Regions from separate parts of the Streptomyces sp. NBC_01217 genome, predicted to be linked through region 1. Evidence: predicted binding sites of a transcription regulator. Region 1 holds the regulator's gene; the other holds the start of a gene.

Region 1 (7,311 bases):
CGCGTTCTGGCGCGAATACCACCTGTGCACCCTGACCACACCCCGCTCCGACGGCACACCGCACGTGGTGCCGGTGGGCGTGACGTACGACCCCGGGGCCGGGCTCGCCCGCATCATCACCAACAAGAACAGCCGGAAGGTCGCCAACATCCTGGCCGCGGGCCCGGACGGCGCCCGGGTCGCCGTCTGTCAGGTCGACCGGGGCCGCTGGGCGACGCTGGAGGGCCTCGCGACGGTACGCACGGAGCCGGACGTGGTCGCCGACGCGGTGAGCCGCTACGCGCAGCGTTACGAACGCACGCCGGCGCCCAACCCGGACCGCGTCGTCATCGAGATCACCCTGGACCGGGCGCTCGGCAGGGCGTGAGCCCCGTATGCCCGCGGGCAGCACAACGGCGCCATCGTGTTCAGGTCACGATGGCGCCGTTGTGTGGGGGAGTGACTGAGCGACATATGACGACGGGGGATCGCTCAGGCACTGCGGGGGGTGGCGGAAATGGTCTCTGGCTCGAACAGCTGGTGGTCCCGCCGGTCGAGGTTCACAAAAATCATGTCGTACCGAATCGCGCAGCGGACGGGCTGCGGAGCTCCACGCGGCTTGCGGAGACAGCGGTACGCACGCACTTCGTCGTCTTCTTCACGTGCGACAACGATGGGGTCGCCGAACAGGGTGACCATCAGCGAGTCGCCACAGCGGGGGACGGCCGTGACGAGATCGATGAAATGCCAGCCTGATCGGTAGGCCGTAGCCATCTCCCGCCGGAAGGTCCGGTCGTCCGGCGGGATGGTCATGCGCCCTGGTTGATCGGTTCGGACCAGGCGATGTCACCGGGCCCGGCTGCCGCCTCGACGCTCCACGCGATGTCACCCGGCACAGCGGTCCCGGTGGACCATGCGATGTCACCCGGTGCCGATGCCTGGACGGACCACGCGATGTCACCCGGCGCGGACGCCCGAGTGGACCACGCGATGTCACCTGGTGCCGACGCCTGAGTGGACCAGGCAATGTCACCCGGCGAGGGTGCCGCCCCGCCGCTCCAGGCAATGTCGCCGCCGCTCAGCACCCCGAGTCCCAGGGCCGCGACGAACGAGGCGGCAAGCGCCGAGCGAAGCATTCGCTTATACATAGTCGGCTTCGTCCTCACTTGTGGATTCTTCTCCCCCGCACCTAAGACGATGTCTCACCTGGGCACACGAACACCACTGAGTCGATGCATCATGTTCCTGAATGTTCAGGAACCTGGGGGGTGGAGAATATGGTCACAAGCGATACAAAGCCGACACATCCTCATGGGATCACCGAACTATGCGAAGCGGGAGGCCGCCTCTACGCCAGCGCTCTGCGCTCGGGACGCATCGCCCGCAGCGAGGTGGAACCGGCGCCCTGCCTGATGGATTTCGCCCTGCTGCACCCCGACCCCGACGACCCCGACTGGCTGCGTCCCGTACCGCCGTCCGCCGCACTGGCGAAGCGCCTGCATCCCATAGAACGCGAGATCCAGGAGCGCCGACTGCATTCGGTCCTGCTGGCCGAGTCCTTCGAGCCGTTCATGGACATCAGCGCCCAGGACCCGCCGACCACTCACGCCATCACCGTGCTGGAGGGCGTCAACCGGATCAACGCGGCACTGGATCTCGCCACGGCAGAGTGCCGCACGGAAGTCCTCACCGTCCAGCCCGGCGGCGGCCGCAGCGAGGACCGCCTCAGCGAAGCCCTGGAACGGGGCCTCTCCGTGGTGGATCGCGGTGTCAGCATCCGCACTCTCTATCAGCACACCGTACGGCACAGCCCCGGCACCCTGGCCTACGCGGAGCGGATGTCCGACGAGAGCGTGGAGATCCGGACGCTCGAGGAGCTCATCGAACGGCTCATCATCTTCGACCGCACTGTCGCGTTCATCCCCGCCCAGGACGACCGCCAAGTCGCCCTGGAGCTGCGCCATCCCGGACTGGTCGAGTATCTCGTCAAGGTGTTCGAGCAGCTCTGGACCCGTGCGGCCCCGCTCCTGGAAGAGGTCAAGTACGACCCGACCCCCAAGGGGATCAGCGGTGTGCAGCGCTCCATCGCCCAACTCCTCGTGGAAGGACATGTCGACGACTCGATCGCCCGCCGTCTCGGCATGAACGTCCGCACCTGCCGCGCGCACGTCGCCAAGCTGTCCGCCGTTCTCGGCAGCAACAGCCGGGCCCAACTCGGCTATCTGATAGCCAGGTCGGGGATCCTGGAACAGGACCCGGGCTGAGCCCGCACACACGGCGAAGGGCCGGGGAGCATCAGCTCCCCGGCCCCACACGGGAGAAGTCGTGAGCGAATCACCCGGCCAAGCGGCCGGACCCGCTCAGTCCTTCGGCCTCTTCGGCCGCCAGACCACCAACGCACTGGTCTGCTGCACATCCTGATACGGAACCAGATCCCGCCGGTACGAGGCATGCACCTGCGCCTCGCGCTGCTGCATCGCCGCCGCCGCGCCGTCCACCGCCGCCGAGAGTTCGGCGACGCGCTGCTGGAGGGCCGCGACCTGGTTCTCCAGTTCGATGATGCGCTTGATGCCGGCGAGGTTGATGCCCTCGTCCTGCGACAGCTGCTGGACGGTGCGCAGCAGCTCGATGTCGCGGGCCGAGTAGCGCCTGCCGCGCCCGGCCGTGCGGTCGGGCGAGACCAGGCCGAGGCGATCGTACTGGCGCAGCGTCTGCGGATGCAGGCCCGAGAGCTGGGCCGCGATCGAGATCACGTACACCGGTGATTCATCGGTCAGTTCGTACGGATTGCGTCGTCGGCCGTCCACCTCAAGCTCCCTTCGCAGCCTGGAACAGCTCCGCCCGCGGGTCGTGGCCCGCGGTCGCCTTCCGGTAGGCCTCCAGTGCGTCCCTGGCCTCGTCGCTGAGGTCCCTGGGCACTGTCACCTCGACGGTGACCAGCAGGTCGCCCCGGGTGCCGTCCTTGCGTACGGCGCCCTTGCCGCGGGCGCGCATCGTACGCCCGTTGGGGGTGCCCGCGGGCAGTTTCAGGGTGACCGGCGGACCGCCGAGCGTGGGCACCTTCACCTCGCCGCCGAGTGCCGCCTCCGTGAAGTCGACGGGCACGGTGACCGTGAGGTTGTCGCCCCTGCGGCCGAAGACCGGGTGGGCGTCGACATGGACCACGACGTACAGATCGCCGGCCGGTCCGCCGCGCTCGCCCGGGCCGCCCTTGCCGCGCAGCCGGATCCGCTGGCCGTCCGAGACGCCCGCCGGAATCCTGACCTGCATGGTCCGGGAGGACTTCGCCCGGCCGCTGCCCTTGCAGACGTCGCAGGGGTCCTGGGCGATGAGGCCCCGGCCCTTGCAGTCCACGCAGGGGTCGGTGAGCGAGAAGCCGCCGCCGGTGCCGCGCGAGACCTGACCGGTGCCGAGACAGGTCGGGCAGACCCTGGGGGTGCCGTTCTTGTCACCGGTGCCTGAGCACGCCTTGCAGGGCGCCTGGCTGGACATCCGCAACGGGACCGTGGCCCCCTCGACCGCCTCGGTGAAGCTGAGCGTCACCTCGGACTCGATGTCCTGGCCGCGGCGCGGCTGCACCCGCGTCCCCGCACCGCCCCGGTTGAACAGGCCGCCGAAGACATCGCCCAGACCGCCGCCGCCGCCGAAACCGCCGGCTCCGCCGCCCTGGCCCCCGCCCTGGGTGCCTCCGAAGAGATCGCCCAGGTCGAAGTTGAAGTTGCCTCCGGCGCCTCCGGGCCCGGCCCTGAAGCCGCCGTTGCCGAAGAGGGCGCGCGCCTCGTCGTACTCCTTGCGCTTCTTGCTGTCGCCGAGGACGTCGTTCGCTTCGGAGATCTCCTTGAAGCGCTCCTCCGCCTTGTCGTCACCCTTGTTGGCGTCGGGGTGGAACTCGCGGGCGAGCTTCCGGTACGCCTTCTTGATCTCGGCGTCCGTGGCGTCCTTGGGGACGCCGAGAACCTTGTAGTAGTCCTTCTCGACGAAGTCCTTCGTGCTCATCGACGTCCCTCCTTCCGGACGATCGGCCATGCGACCGGCACACTGGCCGGTCGCATGGCCGGGCGGTGGGCCACGAGGTGGTCAGACGGAATGTCAGACCTCCTCGGTGCCACCGCTCTCCTCGTCGGTTGCCTTCTCTTCCTTGGCCGCGGCCGGTGCCGCACCCGGCTGGGGTTCGGCCACCGCCACCCGCGCGGGGCGGATGGTGCGCTCGCCGATCCGATACCCCGGCTGCAGGATCGCCACGCAGGTCGTCTCGGTGACATCCGGCGCGTACGAGTGCATCAGGGCTTCGTGGATCGTCGGGTCGAAGGGCTCGCCCTCCTTGCCGAACTGCTGCAGGCCCAGCTTGGCGGCGACCGTCTCCAGGGATTCGGCCACCGACTTGAACCCGCCCACGAGCTCGCCGTGATCGCGGGCCCGGCCGACGTCGTCGAGCACGGGCAGGAGGTCGGACAGGAGGCCCGCGACTGCGATCTCCTTGACCGTGGCCCGGTCGCGCTCGACGCGACGGCGATAGTTCTGGTACTCGGCCTGGAGCCGCTGGAGGTCGCCCGTGCGCTCGTTGAGCGCGGTGCGGACCTGGTCCAGCTGGGCGGTCAGGCCGACCGTCTGTACTGCGTCCCCGGCCGGGGACGCCGCCTCCTCGGGCGAGGAGGGGGCGTCCTTCGGCTCAGCTCCGTCAGGGGTGCCGGAGGGGACGTCGGGCTTCTCCTCGAAGCCCGGAGTCTCCTCGGTCACACCGCACCGCCCTTGGCGTCCTTCTCGTCGTCCACGATCTCGGCGTCGACGACGTCGTCGTCGGCCTTGGTCTGGGCGCCCGGCTGCGGGTCGCCCTGCGGGCCGCCCTCGGCCTGGGCGTTGGCGTACATCGCCTGGCCCAGCTTCTGGGAGACGGCCGCGACCTTCTCGGTGGCGGTGCGGATCTCGGCGGTGTCCTCGCCCTTGAGCTTCTCCTTCAGCTCGGTGAGCGCGGTCTCCACCTCCGTCTTCACGTCGCCGGGGACCTTGTCCTCGTTGTCCTTGAGGAACTTCTCCGTCTGGTAGACGAGCTGCTCGCCCTGGTTGCGCGACTCGGCGGCCTCGCGGCGGCGGTGGTCCTCCTCCGCGTACTGCTCGGCCTCCTCACGCATCCGGTTGACCTCGTCCTTCGGCAGCGAGGAGCCGCCGGTGACGGTCATCTTCTGCTCCTTGCCGGTGCCGAGGTCCTTGGCGGCGACGTGCATGATGCCGTTCGCGTCGATGTCGAACGCGACCTCGATCTGCGGGACGCCACGCGGGGCCGGCGGCAGGCCGGTCAGCTCGAACATGCCGAGCTTCTTGTTGTACGCCGCGATCTCGCGCTCGCCCTGGTAGACCTGGATCTGCACGGACGGCTGGTTGTCCTCGGCCGTCGTGAAGATCTCGGAACGCTTGGTCGGGATCGTGGTGTTGCGCTCGATGAGCTTCGTCATGATGCCGCCCTTGGTCTCGATACCGAGGGACAGCGGGGTGACGTCGAGGAGCAGGACGTCCTTGACCTCGCCCTTGAGGACACCGGCCTGGAGCGAGGCGCCGATGGCGACGACCTCGTCCGGGTTCACACCCTTGTTGGCCTCCTGGCCACCGGTCAGCTCCTTGACGAGCTCGGCGACGGCCGGCATACGGGTGGAGCCACCGACGAGAACGACGTGGTCGATCTCGGAGAGCTGGATGCCCGCGTCCTTGATGACGTTGTGGAACGGGCTCTTGCAGCGGTCCAGGAGGTCAGCGGTGAGCTGCTGGAACTGCGAGCGCGTGAGCTTCTCGTCCAGGTGCAGCGGGCCCTCGGCGGAAGCCGTGATGTAGGGCAGGTTGATCGTGGTCTCGGTCGAGGACGAGAGCTCGATCTTCGCCTTCTCCGCGGCCTCGCGCAGACGCTGCAGAGCCATCTTGTCCTTGGACAGGTCCACGCCGTGCCCGTTGGCGAACTGCTTCACCAGGTAGTCGACGACGCGCTGGTCCCAGTCGTCACCACCGAGGTGGTTGTCACCGTTGGTGGCCTTCACCTCGACGACGCCGTCGCCGATCTCCAGCAGCGACACGTCGAAGGTGCCGCCGCCGAGGTCGAAGACGAGGATCGTCTGGTCGTCCTTGTCGAGCCCGTACGCCAGCGCGGCGGCCGTCGGCTCGTTGACGATACGCAGGACGTTCAGGCCCGCGATCTCGCCGGCCTCCTTCGTCGCCTGACGCTCGGAGTCGTTGAAGTACGCGGGGACGGTGATGACCGCGTCGGTCACCTTCTCGCCCAGGTACGACTCGGCGTCCCGCTTCAGCTTCTGCAGGATGAAGGCGCTCATCTGCTGCGGGTTGAAGCTCTTGCCGTCCAGGTCGATCTTCCAGTCAGTGCCCATGTGGCGCTTGACGGAGCGGATGGTCCTGTCGACGTTGGTCACTGCCTGGCGCTTGGCGACCTCGCCGACCAGCACCTCGCCGTTCTTCGCGAAGGCGACGACGGACGGCGTGGTCCTGGCGCCCTCTGCGTTGGTGATGACGGTGGGCTCGCCGCCTTCGAGAACGCTGACGACGGAGTTAGTCGTGCCCAGGTCGATGCCGACCGCACGTGCCATTTCAATTCCTCCAGCTTGACTACTTGAGTGGAACTGACTCAAGGATGCATGACACCCGCCCCAGTGTCAACAGACTTGAGTCGGGCAGACTCAAGTATCGTGCACACACCTCGCGCGCACCGGGAGGCCGGGGGCGACACCCGCACGCTCCGCGGGCCGCGCAGCCCGTCCCCATCATCGCGCCATGGGATCGTTCTGTCACAAAATGCCGTGAGCCACGCAAAACCGGCACTCGATCCGCCCGACCCGCAGGCAGGTGCGAACGATGCAGAGGCAGAGGCCGAGACAGAGGCAGAGGCAGGTCCGGCGCAGGAGCCGCATGCGCGCGCACCGCTGGGAGCGGGCATGGAAGGCGCTGCAGAACGGGGCACGGGCATGGGAGCGACCATCGGCCAAGCGCGTACTGGATCTGGTCCTCGGCTCGCTCCTGCTGGCCCTGGCCGCACCCCTGCTCGCCGCAGGCGCCCTCACCCTTGCCCTCGCCACACGGCGGCACCCCGGCGGCGTACTGATCCGCTCGCCCCGCATCGGTCTCGGCGGCCGCCTCTTCGTACTGCGCTCGCTGCGCACCCGGCGGCTGCGCCTGGACCTGCTCTCCCGGCTGCCGCACGTCGTACGCGGAGATCTCTCCCTGGTGGGCCCGGAGCCCCTGACACCGGACGCCGGCACCCCCGAGACCGCCACGGCCACCGCCGCGAGACACTGGCGGCAGGAACTGAAACCGGGCCTCACCGGCCTGGCACAGGTA
Region 2 (7,311 bases), 1.8 Mb from region 1:
ACTGGGCGACGCTCTGGAACAGCGGTGTGAAGTGGGCCTACGCCAAGGCCACCGAGGGCACGTACTACACGAACCCGTACTTCGCGCAGCAGTACAACGGCTCGTACAACATCGGGATGATCCGGGGCGCGTACCACTTCGCCACCCCGGACACCACGAGCGGTGCCACCCAGGCCAACTACTTCGTGGACCACGGGGGCGGCTGGTCGCGCGACGGCAAGACCCTGCCCGGCGTCCTCGACATCGAGTGGAACCCGTACGGCGACCAGTGCTACGGCAAGACCGCGGCCGGCATGGTCTCCTGGATCCGCGACTTCGTGAACACCTACAAGGCGCGCACCGGACGCGACGCGGTCATCTACACCGCGACCAGCTGGTGGCAGACCTGCACCGGGAACAACGCGGGCTTCGCCTCCACCAACCCGCTGTGGGTGGCCCGCTACAACACCACGGTGGGCACGCTCCCGGCCGGCTGGAGCTACTACACGATCTGGCAGTACACCTCGTCCGGCCCCTACGTCGGCGACCACAACCACTTCAACGGCGCCCTCGACCGCGTACAGGCTCTCGCGAACGGCTGAGCCGGCCCGCCGCACCGACTTCGCCCACCGCCCCGCCCCACGCCCTGCAGAGCCCCCCGGTGACCGCCCGGTCACCGGGGGGCTCTGCCATGTCCGCATCCCCCGACTCCCCAGCTGACCAGGCATTTCCCTCTCCAGGAAGGCATCACAAGCCTCTATACACTCGATGTATAAACTGTGTGTATAGTCCTTCTCTGTCGTACGCCGCACGCCGTGCGTCCCGTTCAGCTACAGAGGAGTGACCCGCCTTGCGCATGAAGACGAAGCCGACCGGTACGGCGTTGGCTGCCGCCCTTGTGACGGCGCTCACCCTGACGCTGGGCGGCTGCTCCCTGCAGACCACCGCACCGGCCTCGGCGCGGGGTGACGCGGGCTCCGACGCCAAGGGCTCCTTCGGCCCGGTGGACTGCCGCAAGGCGAAGTGCATCGCCCTGACCTTCGACGCGGGACCGGGCGAGGACACCCCTCGTCTGCTGGACATCCTCAAGCGGGAGAAGGTGCACGCGACCTTCTTCCTGCTGGGCAGGAACCACGTCAGGAAGCACCCCGACACGGTGCGCAGACTCGCCGCCGAGGGGCACGAGGTGGCCAACCACACCTGGACCCACAAGATCCTGACGGACCGCAAGCCCTCCGAGATACGCGCCGAGCTGGAGAAGACGCAGGACGCGATAGCGGCGATCACCGGCAGGAAGCCGCGCCTGATGCGCCCGCCGCAGGGCCGCACCGACGACACCGTCGCGGACATCTGCAAGGACCTGGGACTCTCCCAGATCCTGTGGAGCGCCACCGCCAAGGACTACTCCACCACCGACTCGGCGCTGATCAGGAAGCGCATCCTGGACCAGGCGGGCAGGGACGGCATCATCCTGCTGCACGACATCTACAAGGGGACGGTGCCCGCGGTGCCGGGCATCATCGAAGCGCTGAAGAAGCAGGGCTATACGTTCGTCACCGTCCCGCAGCTGATGGCACCCGCGGAGCCGGTGCCGGGGACCGTGTACCGCCCCTGACCGGTACGCGGAACGGCCCGCCCGCCCGTTTCCGGGAGGGCGGGCCGTCCGTACCGGTCGCGCACGTGGTGCCACGCCCGTCACGCCATGGCGCCTACGCCGCGGCCGGGATCCTCTCCTCGGGCCTGGCCGCGGTGGCCGGGGCGAGGGCGATCTCCAGCACCTGGCGGACGTCCGTCACCGGGTGGACCTCCAGGGTGTCCAGGACCTCGGCCGGGACGTCGTCCAGGTCGGCCTCGTTCCGCTTCGGGATCACCACGGTGGTGATCCCGGCCCGGTGCGCGGCGAGCAGCTTCTGCTTCAGGCCGCCGATCGGCAGCACCCGACCGGTCAGCGAGACCTCACCGGTCATCGCCACGTCCGTACGGACCAGCCGCCCCGAGAGCAGCGAGGCCAGCGCCGTGGTCATCGTGATACCGGCGCTCGGGCCGTCCTTGGGGACCGCGCCCGCCGGGAAGTGGATGTGCACTCCGCGGTCCTTGAGATCCGCGACCGGCAGCTCCAGCTCCGCGCCGTGCGACCGCAGGAAGCTCAGCGCGATCTGCGCGGACTCCTTCATGACGTCGCCGAGCTGACCGGTGAGGGTCAGTCCGGACGCCCCGGTCTCCGGGTCGGCCAGCGAGGCCTCCACGAACAGCACGTCACCACCTGCGCCGGTCACCGCGAGCCCGGTGGCCACACCCGGCACCGAGGTGCGGCGCTCGGCCGGGTCCTGGGCGGACTCGGGGACGTGGTGCGGGCGGCCGATCAGAGCGCGCAGATCCGCCTCGGTGACCGTGAACGGCAGCTCCCGGTCGCCCAGTTCGTGCTGGGCCGCGACCTTGCGGAGCAGCCGGGCGACGGCCCGCTCCAGGTTCCGTACGCCCGCTTCACGGGTGTACTCGCCGGCCAGCTTGCGCAGCGCGGACTCGTCGAGCGTCACCTCGTCCTTCTCCAGACCGGCCCGCTCCAGCTGGCGCGGGAGCAGGTGGTCCCGGGCGATGACGACCTTCTCGTCCTCGGTGTAGCCATCGAGCCTGACCAGCTCCATGCGGTCGAGCAGGGCCTCCGGAATGGCTTCGAGCACATTGGCCGTCGCCAGGAAGACGACGTCGCTGAGGTCGAGTTCGACCTCCAGGTAGTGGTCGCGGAAGGTGTGGTTCTGCGCCGGGTCGAGGACTTCGAGCAGGGCGGCGGCCGGGTCGCCCCGGAAGTCGGAGCCGACCTTGTCGATCTCGTCGAGCAGGACGACCGGGTTCATCGAACCGGCCTCCTTGATGGCGCGGACGATACGTCCCGGCAGGGCGCCGACGTACGTACGCCGGTGGCCGCGGATCTCCGCCTCGTCCCGCACACCGCCGAGCGCGACACGGACGAACTTGCGCCCCATGGCGTGCGCGACGGACTCACCGAGGGACGTCTTGCCTACGCCGGGCGGCCCCACGAGGGCCAGCACCGCGCCGCCACGACGCCCGCCGACGACCCCGAGACCGCGCTCGGAACGCCGCTTGCGCACCGCCAGGTACTCGGTGATCCGCTCCTTCACGTCCTGCAGGCCCGCGTGCTCGGCGTCGAGGACGGCCTGGGCGCCGCGGATGTCGTACGCGTCCTCGGTCCGCTCGTTCCAAGGCAGTTCGAGGATGGTGTCTACCCAGGTTCGAATCCAGGAGCCCTCGGGGCTCTGGTCGGAGGAGCGCTCCAGCTTGTCGACCTCCTTGAGCGCGGCCTCGCGGACATGCGCGGGAAGGTCGGCGGCCTCGACGCGCGCCCGGTAGTCGTCGGACTCGTCCCCCGGGTCGCCGTTGAGCTCGGACAGTTCCTTGCGTACGGCTTCCAGCTGGCGCCGCAGCAGGAATTCGCGCTGCTGCTTGTCGACGCCCTCCTGGACGTCCTTGGCGATGGACTCGGCGACGTCCTGTTCGGCGAGGTGTTCGCCGAGCCACTGGATGGCGAGCTTCAGCCGGGCGACCGCGTCCACGGTCTCCAGGAGCTGCACCTTCTGGGCGGTGGTGAGGAAGGGTGAGTAACCGGAATTGTCGGCGAGCGCGGAGATGTCCTCGATCTGCTGGACCCGGTCCACGACCTGCCAGGCGCCGCGCTTCTTCAGCCAGCTGGTGGCGAGCGCCTTGTACTCCTTGACCAGCTCGGCCGCGGCTCCGGGGAGCGGGTCGGGGACGACCGCGTCAACCCGTGTCCCCTCCACCCAGAGCGCTCCGCCCGGTCCACTGGTCCCGGCCCCGATCCGAACCCGGCCACGGCCGCGGATGAGCGCGCCCGGATCTCCGTCCGAAAGCCGTCCGACCTGCTCGACGGTGCCGATGACACCGGTGCCGGTGTACGTCCCGTCGATCCGCGGCACAAGAAGCACCTCGGGCTTGCCGCCGCCCTGGCGGGCTGCGGCCTGCGCGGCCTCCACGGCGGCGCGTACATCGTTGTCGGACAGGTCCAGAGGCACCACCATCCCGGGCAGCACGACCTCGTCGTCGAGCGGCAGCACGGGCAGGGCGAGCGGAGTGACCGCATTGGACTCGGTAGCCATGATCTCCCCTTCGGCAGTCAAGTTGAGCTATGCAGACTCAATGCTCATGCGCCGCCCATTGTTCCCCGGGGTGTGTTCGCTGTGAGCGATCGACCGGATGCGCCCCACGAGCGGGCCCTGCCTGTAGCGGTGAACCCCGGACGCGACCGCTTTAATCCGAGGGCGCCCCGGTCGGTCCGATGACGCTCCGGCCTGCGAAAACCATTCGGCGCCCGCGCGGGGCAGCGGGCAGAGTGCCCGTATGGACGTGAACGACGACCGAGGGCTGAACCCGGACGGGACGATCCGGCGGGAGGGCTCGCTGAGCCGGGTGCCGACGGCGTACGCCCCCGTGGTGGAGACGGCCCGGGCCCGGATCGTCGAAGCGTTCGACAGTACGCGGCTGCACAGCGCGTACCTCTACGGCAGCATTCCGCGCGGCACGGCCGTTCCCGGTGTCTCCGATCTGGATCTGCTGCTGGCGCTGCGCACCGGGCCCACGGCGGCCGACGAAGCGGCGGCCCGCGCCTTGGAGGCCGGCCTCGACGCCTCGTTCGGCCTGATCAACGGCGTAGGCGCCCTGCTGGCCCGCGCCGACACCCTCACCAGCGAACTCGAACGCAACGACCTCGGCTTCTTCCTCGCCTGTCTGTGCACCCCGCTGCTGGGCGAGGACCTCGCCGCACAGCTGCCGAGCTACCGCCCCACCCCGCTGCTCGCCCGCGAGACCAACGGGGACCTGTACCTCGCGCTGCCGCGCTGGCGCCGAAGGGCCGCCGAGGCCACCACGGACGCCGAACGCCGAGACCTCAGCCGCGTCGCCGCCCGACGTATCGTCCGGTCGGGCTTCACCCTGGTCATGCCGCGGTGGGGCGGCTGGACCAGCGACCTGGCGGAGTCCGCCGAGGTGTTCGCCCGGTACTACCCGGGCCACCCGGAGCGCATCGGGCAGATGCGGGCGGCCGCTCGCACGGCCCGCACCCCTTCCGCCGACCCGGCCGTCCTCGCCGTGCTCATCGACGACCTGGCTCCCTGGCTGGCTGCCGAGTACCTCGCGGTGCACGGCGTGAAGGCCCCGCGTCCCTGACCACCGCTCCCCCGCGCGCGAGCCGCCTGAGCCGCGCATGAACCGGCTCGGGTCCGGTGCCCGATAGAGAGATGTGAGCCTGTTGCGCCCCTCGGGGGAGGACCGAAATGACGACGACGCGTTGCTGCGTGCCGTCGCACAGGGGGATACGGCGGCCCTGGCGACGCTCTACGACCGGCACGCCGGCTGGCTGCTGGCCCGGCTGAGCAGGCGTTGCGCGGACGCCGAGACCGTACGGGAGGTCCTTCAGGACACCTTCGTGACGGCCTGGCGCTCCGCCGCATCGCACCGCGGTACACAGATCGGCGGCTGGCTGTGGGTGATCGCCTCGCGCCGGCTCGTCGACGCACAGCGCGTCCGTGCCCGCACCGATCGTGCCGTACAGGCCGAGCTGGCCGACAGCAAGGACTGGGCATCCGCGGCGCCGTCCGCCGAGGAGCGGGTGCTCGCCGGGCTGGAGTACGGCGATGTGGGTGCCGCGCTCGACCGGATCTCGCCCGAGCTGCGGGAGGTCCTGCGCGCGACGGTCGTCGACGGGCTGACGACCCGCGAGACGGCCCGGCTCCTCGGCATACCGGAAGGCACGGTCAAGACCCGGGCCATGCGGGCCAGACGTGAACTGCGCGCCGCACTGGAACTGCTGGCGCCGGAAGCCGGTCCGCTGGGAGGCACGGCATGACAGGAGGTGACGGCATGACCCATTGGCACGTGGGCGAAGACCTGGCTGGGCGGTACGCCGCCGGTGCGGTGGCCGAGACGGAGGCCTGGTCCCTGGAGAAGCACGTGGAGACGTGCGACGGGTGCGCGGCGCGGGTCTCGGCGGCGGTACGGACACGGCCGGAGGCGGCGGCGCTGCTGGACGGGGTACGGGCGGGGCTGCTCGCGACGGTGGTGGCGCAAGGCGCACCGAAGAGACACCTCACGAGGGCCGCCTTCCCCGGACCGGTCCGGGCCCGTTTCTGCGCATCGGCGCGATATGGCCGCCTGGGCCTCTCCGGGCCCGCCTCCCGCATCGGCCGGCTGCTGTGGGCCGCCGGGCCCGCGCTGCGTGGGGCGTGGTTGTCGGCGCTGGTGCTGGTGGTCGTCGGGGCGCTCGCTCTGGCGTACGGGGCCGGGCTCGGCGCGGCCACGCGGCCGTTGCTCCTCGTCATCGCGCCGGTGCTGCCGCTCGCCGGGGTCGTCGTCTCCTACGGACGGCACGCGGACCCTATGCATGAGATCACCGCCGCCACCCCGTCCGGCGGAGTGCGGCTGCTGCTGACCAGAACCGCCGCGGTGCTCGGCGTGAGCATCCCGGCGCTCACCCTCGCCGGGGCCGCGCTGCCCCCGTCCGCCGCGGGGCCGGGCCCGGCGGCATGGCTGCTGCCTGGGCTGGCGATGACGCTGGCGGCGCTCGCCCTCGGTTCGTACGTCGGCTGCCGCACCGGCGCCTCGTCCGTCGCCGTGGCCTGGGCGGCCGCCGTGCTCCTGCCCGCCTTCGCCGCCTCCCCCCTGGGGATGGCCGAGTCGGCGGCCGGGGCCGCGTCGTACTTCGCCGGGACCGCCGCACAGGGCGGCTGGGCGGCCGGGGCGCTCGTGTGCGCCGCGCTGCTCGCCGTACGCCGTAGATCCTTCGACCATCTGGAGACATTGTGAGCACGGTCAAGGTCAGGGAACTGACCGTCCGGCACCGCGGGACGGCCGCCCTCGACGCCGTCGATCTCGACTTCGCACCCGGTGTGCACGGGCTCCTCGGGCCGAACGGGGCGGGCAAGACCTCGCTGATCCGGGTGCTCGCGACGGTCGCCGCGCCGTCCGGCGGCCGGGTGGAGCTCCTCGGCAGCGAGGTCGGTGCCAGGTCGGATCACCGCAGCCGGGCGGCGGTGAGGCGCAGGCTGGGGTATCTGCCGCAGGACTTCGGGTACTACCCGGGCTTCACCGTCCGCGAGTTCGTCGCCTATGTGGCCTGGCTCAAGGAGATGGACGCGGCGGCGGTACCCGCGGCCGTGGAGCGTGCGGTGGACCGGGTGGGTCTTGCGGAGCGGATCGACGCCCGGGTGAAGACCCTGTCGGGCGGCATGATCCGGCGCGTCGGCATCGCCCAGGCGATCGTCAACGATCCGGAGCTGCTGCTGCTCGACGAGCCGACCGCCG

What was found. Region 1 encodes HspR, which represses chaperone genes until heat shock. Its sites were predicted from a motif close to TTGAGNNNNNNNNNCTCAA; they were not measured.
Region 2: lon (endopeptidase La) is a predicted target of HspR. The motif match lies at 4,135-4,153, and genes of this name have one in related genera.

What each region holds. Positions count from the first base shown of each region.
Region 1 covers NZ_CP108538.1:4,279,470-4,286,780, forward strand. The annotation lists gene OG507_RS18755 (pyridoxamine 5'-phosphate oxidase family protein) at 1-367, shown strand, start outside; gene OG507_RS18760 ((2Fe-2S)-binding protein) at 472-792, opposite strand; gene OG507_RS18765 (hypothetical protein) at 789-1,115, opposite strand; gene OG507_RS18770 (helix-turn-helix transcriptional regulator) at 1,257-2,243, shown strand; gene OG507_RS18775 (heat shock protein transcriptional repressor HspR) at 2,340-2,786, opposite strand; gene dnaJ (molecular chaperone DnaJ) at 2,788-3,975, opposite strand; gene grpE (nucleotide exchange factor GrpE) at 4,069-4,716, opposite strand; gene dnaK (molecular chaperone DnaK) at 4,713-6,563, opposite strand; gene OG507_RS18795 (sugar transferase) at 6,883-7,311, shown strand, end outside.
Region 2 covers NZ_CP108538.1:6,112,468-6,119,778, reverse strand. The annotation lists gene OG507_RS27475 (lysozyme) at 1-581, shown strand, start outside; gene OG507_RS27470 (polysaccharide deacetylase family protein) at 836-1,594, shown strand; gene lon (endopeptidase La) at 1,689-4,112, opposite strand; gene OG507_RS27460 (nucleotidyltransferase domain-containing protein) at 4,354-5,178, shown strand; gene OG507_RS27455 (RNA polymerase sigma factor) at 5,252-5,857, shown strand; gene OG507_RS27450 (zf-HC2 domain-containing protein) at 5,872-6,813, shown strand; gene OG507_RS27445 (ABC transporter ATP-binding protein) at 6,810-7,311, shown strand, end outside.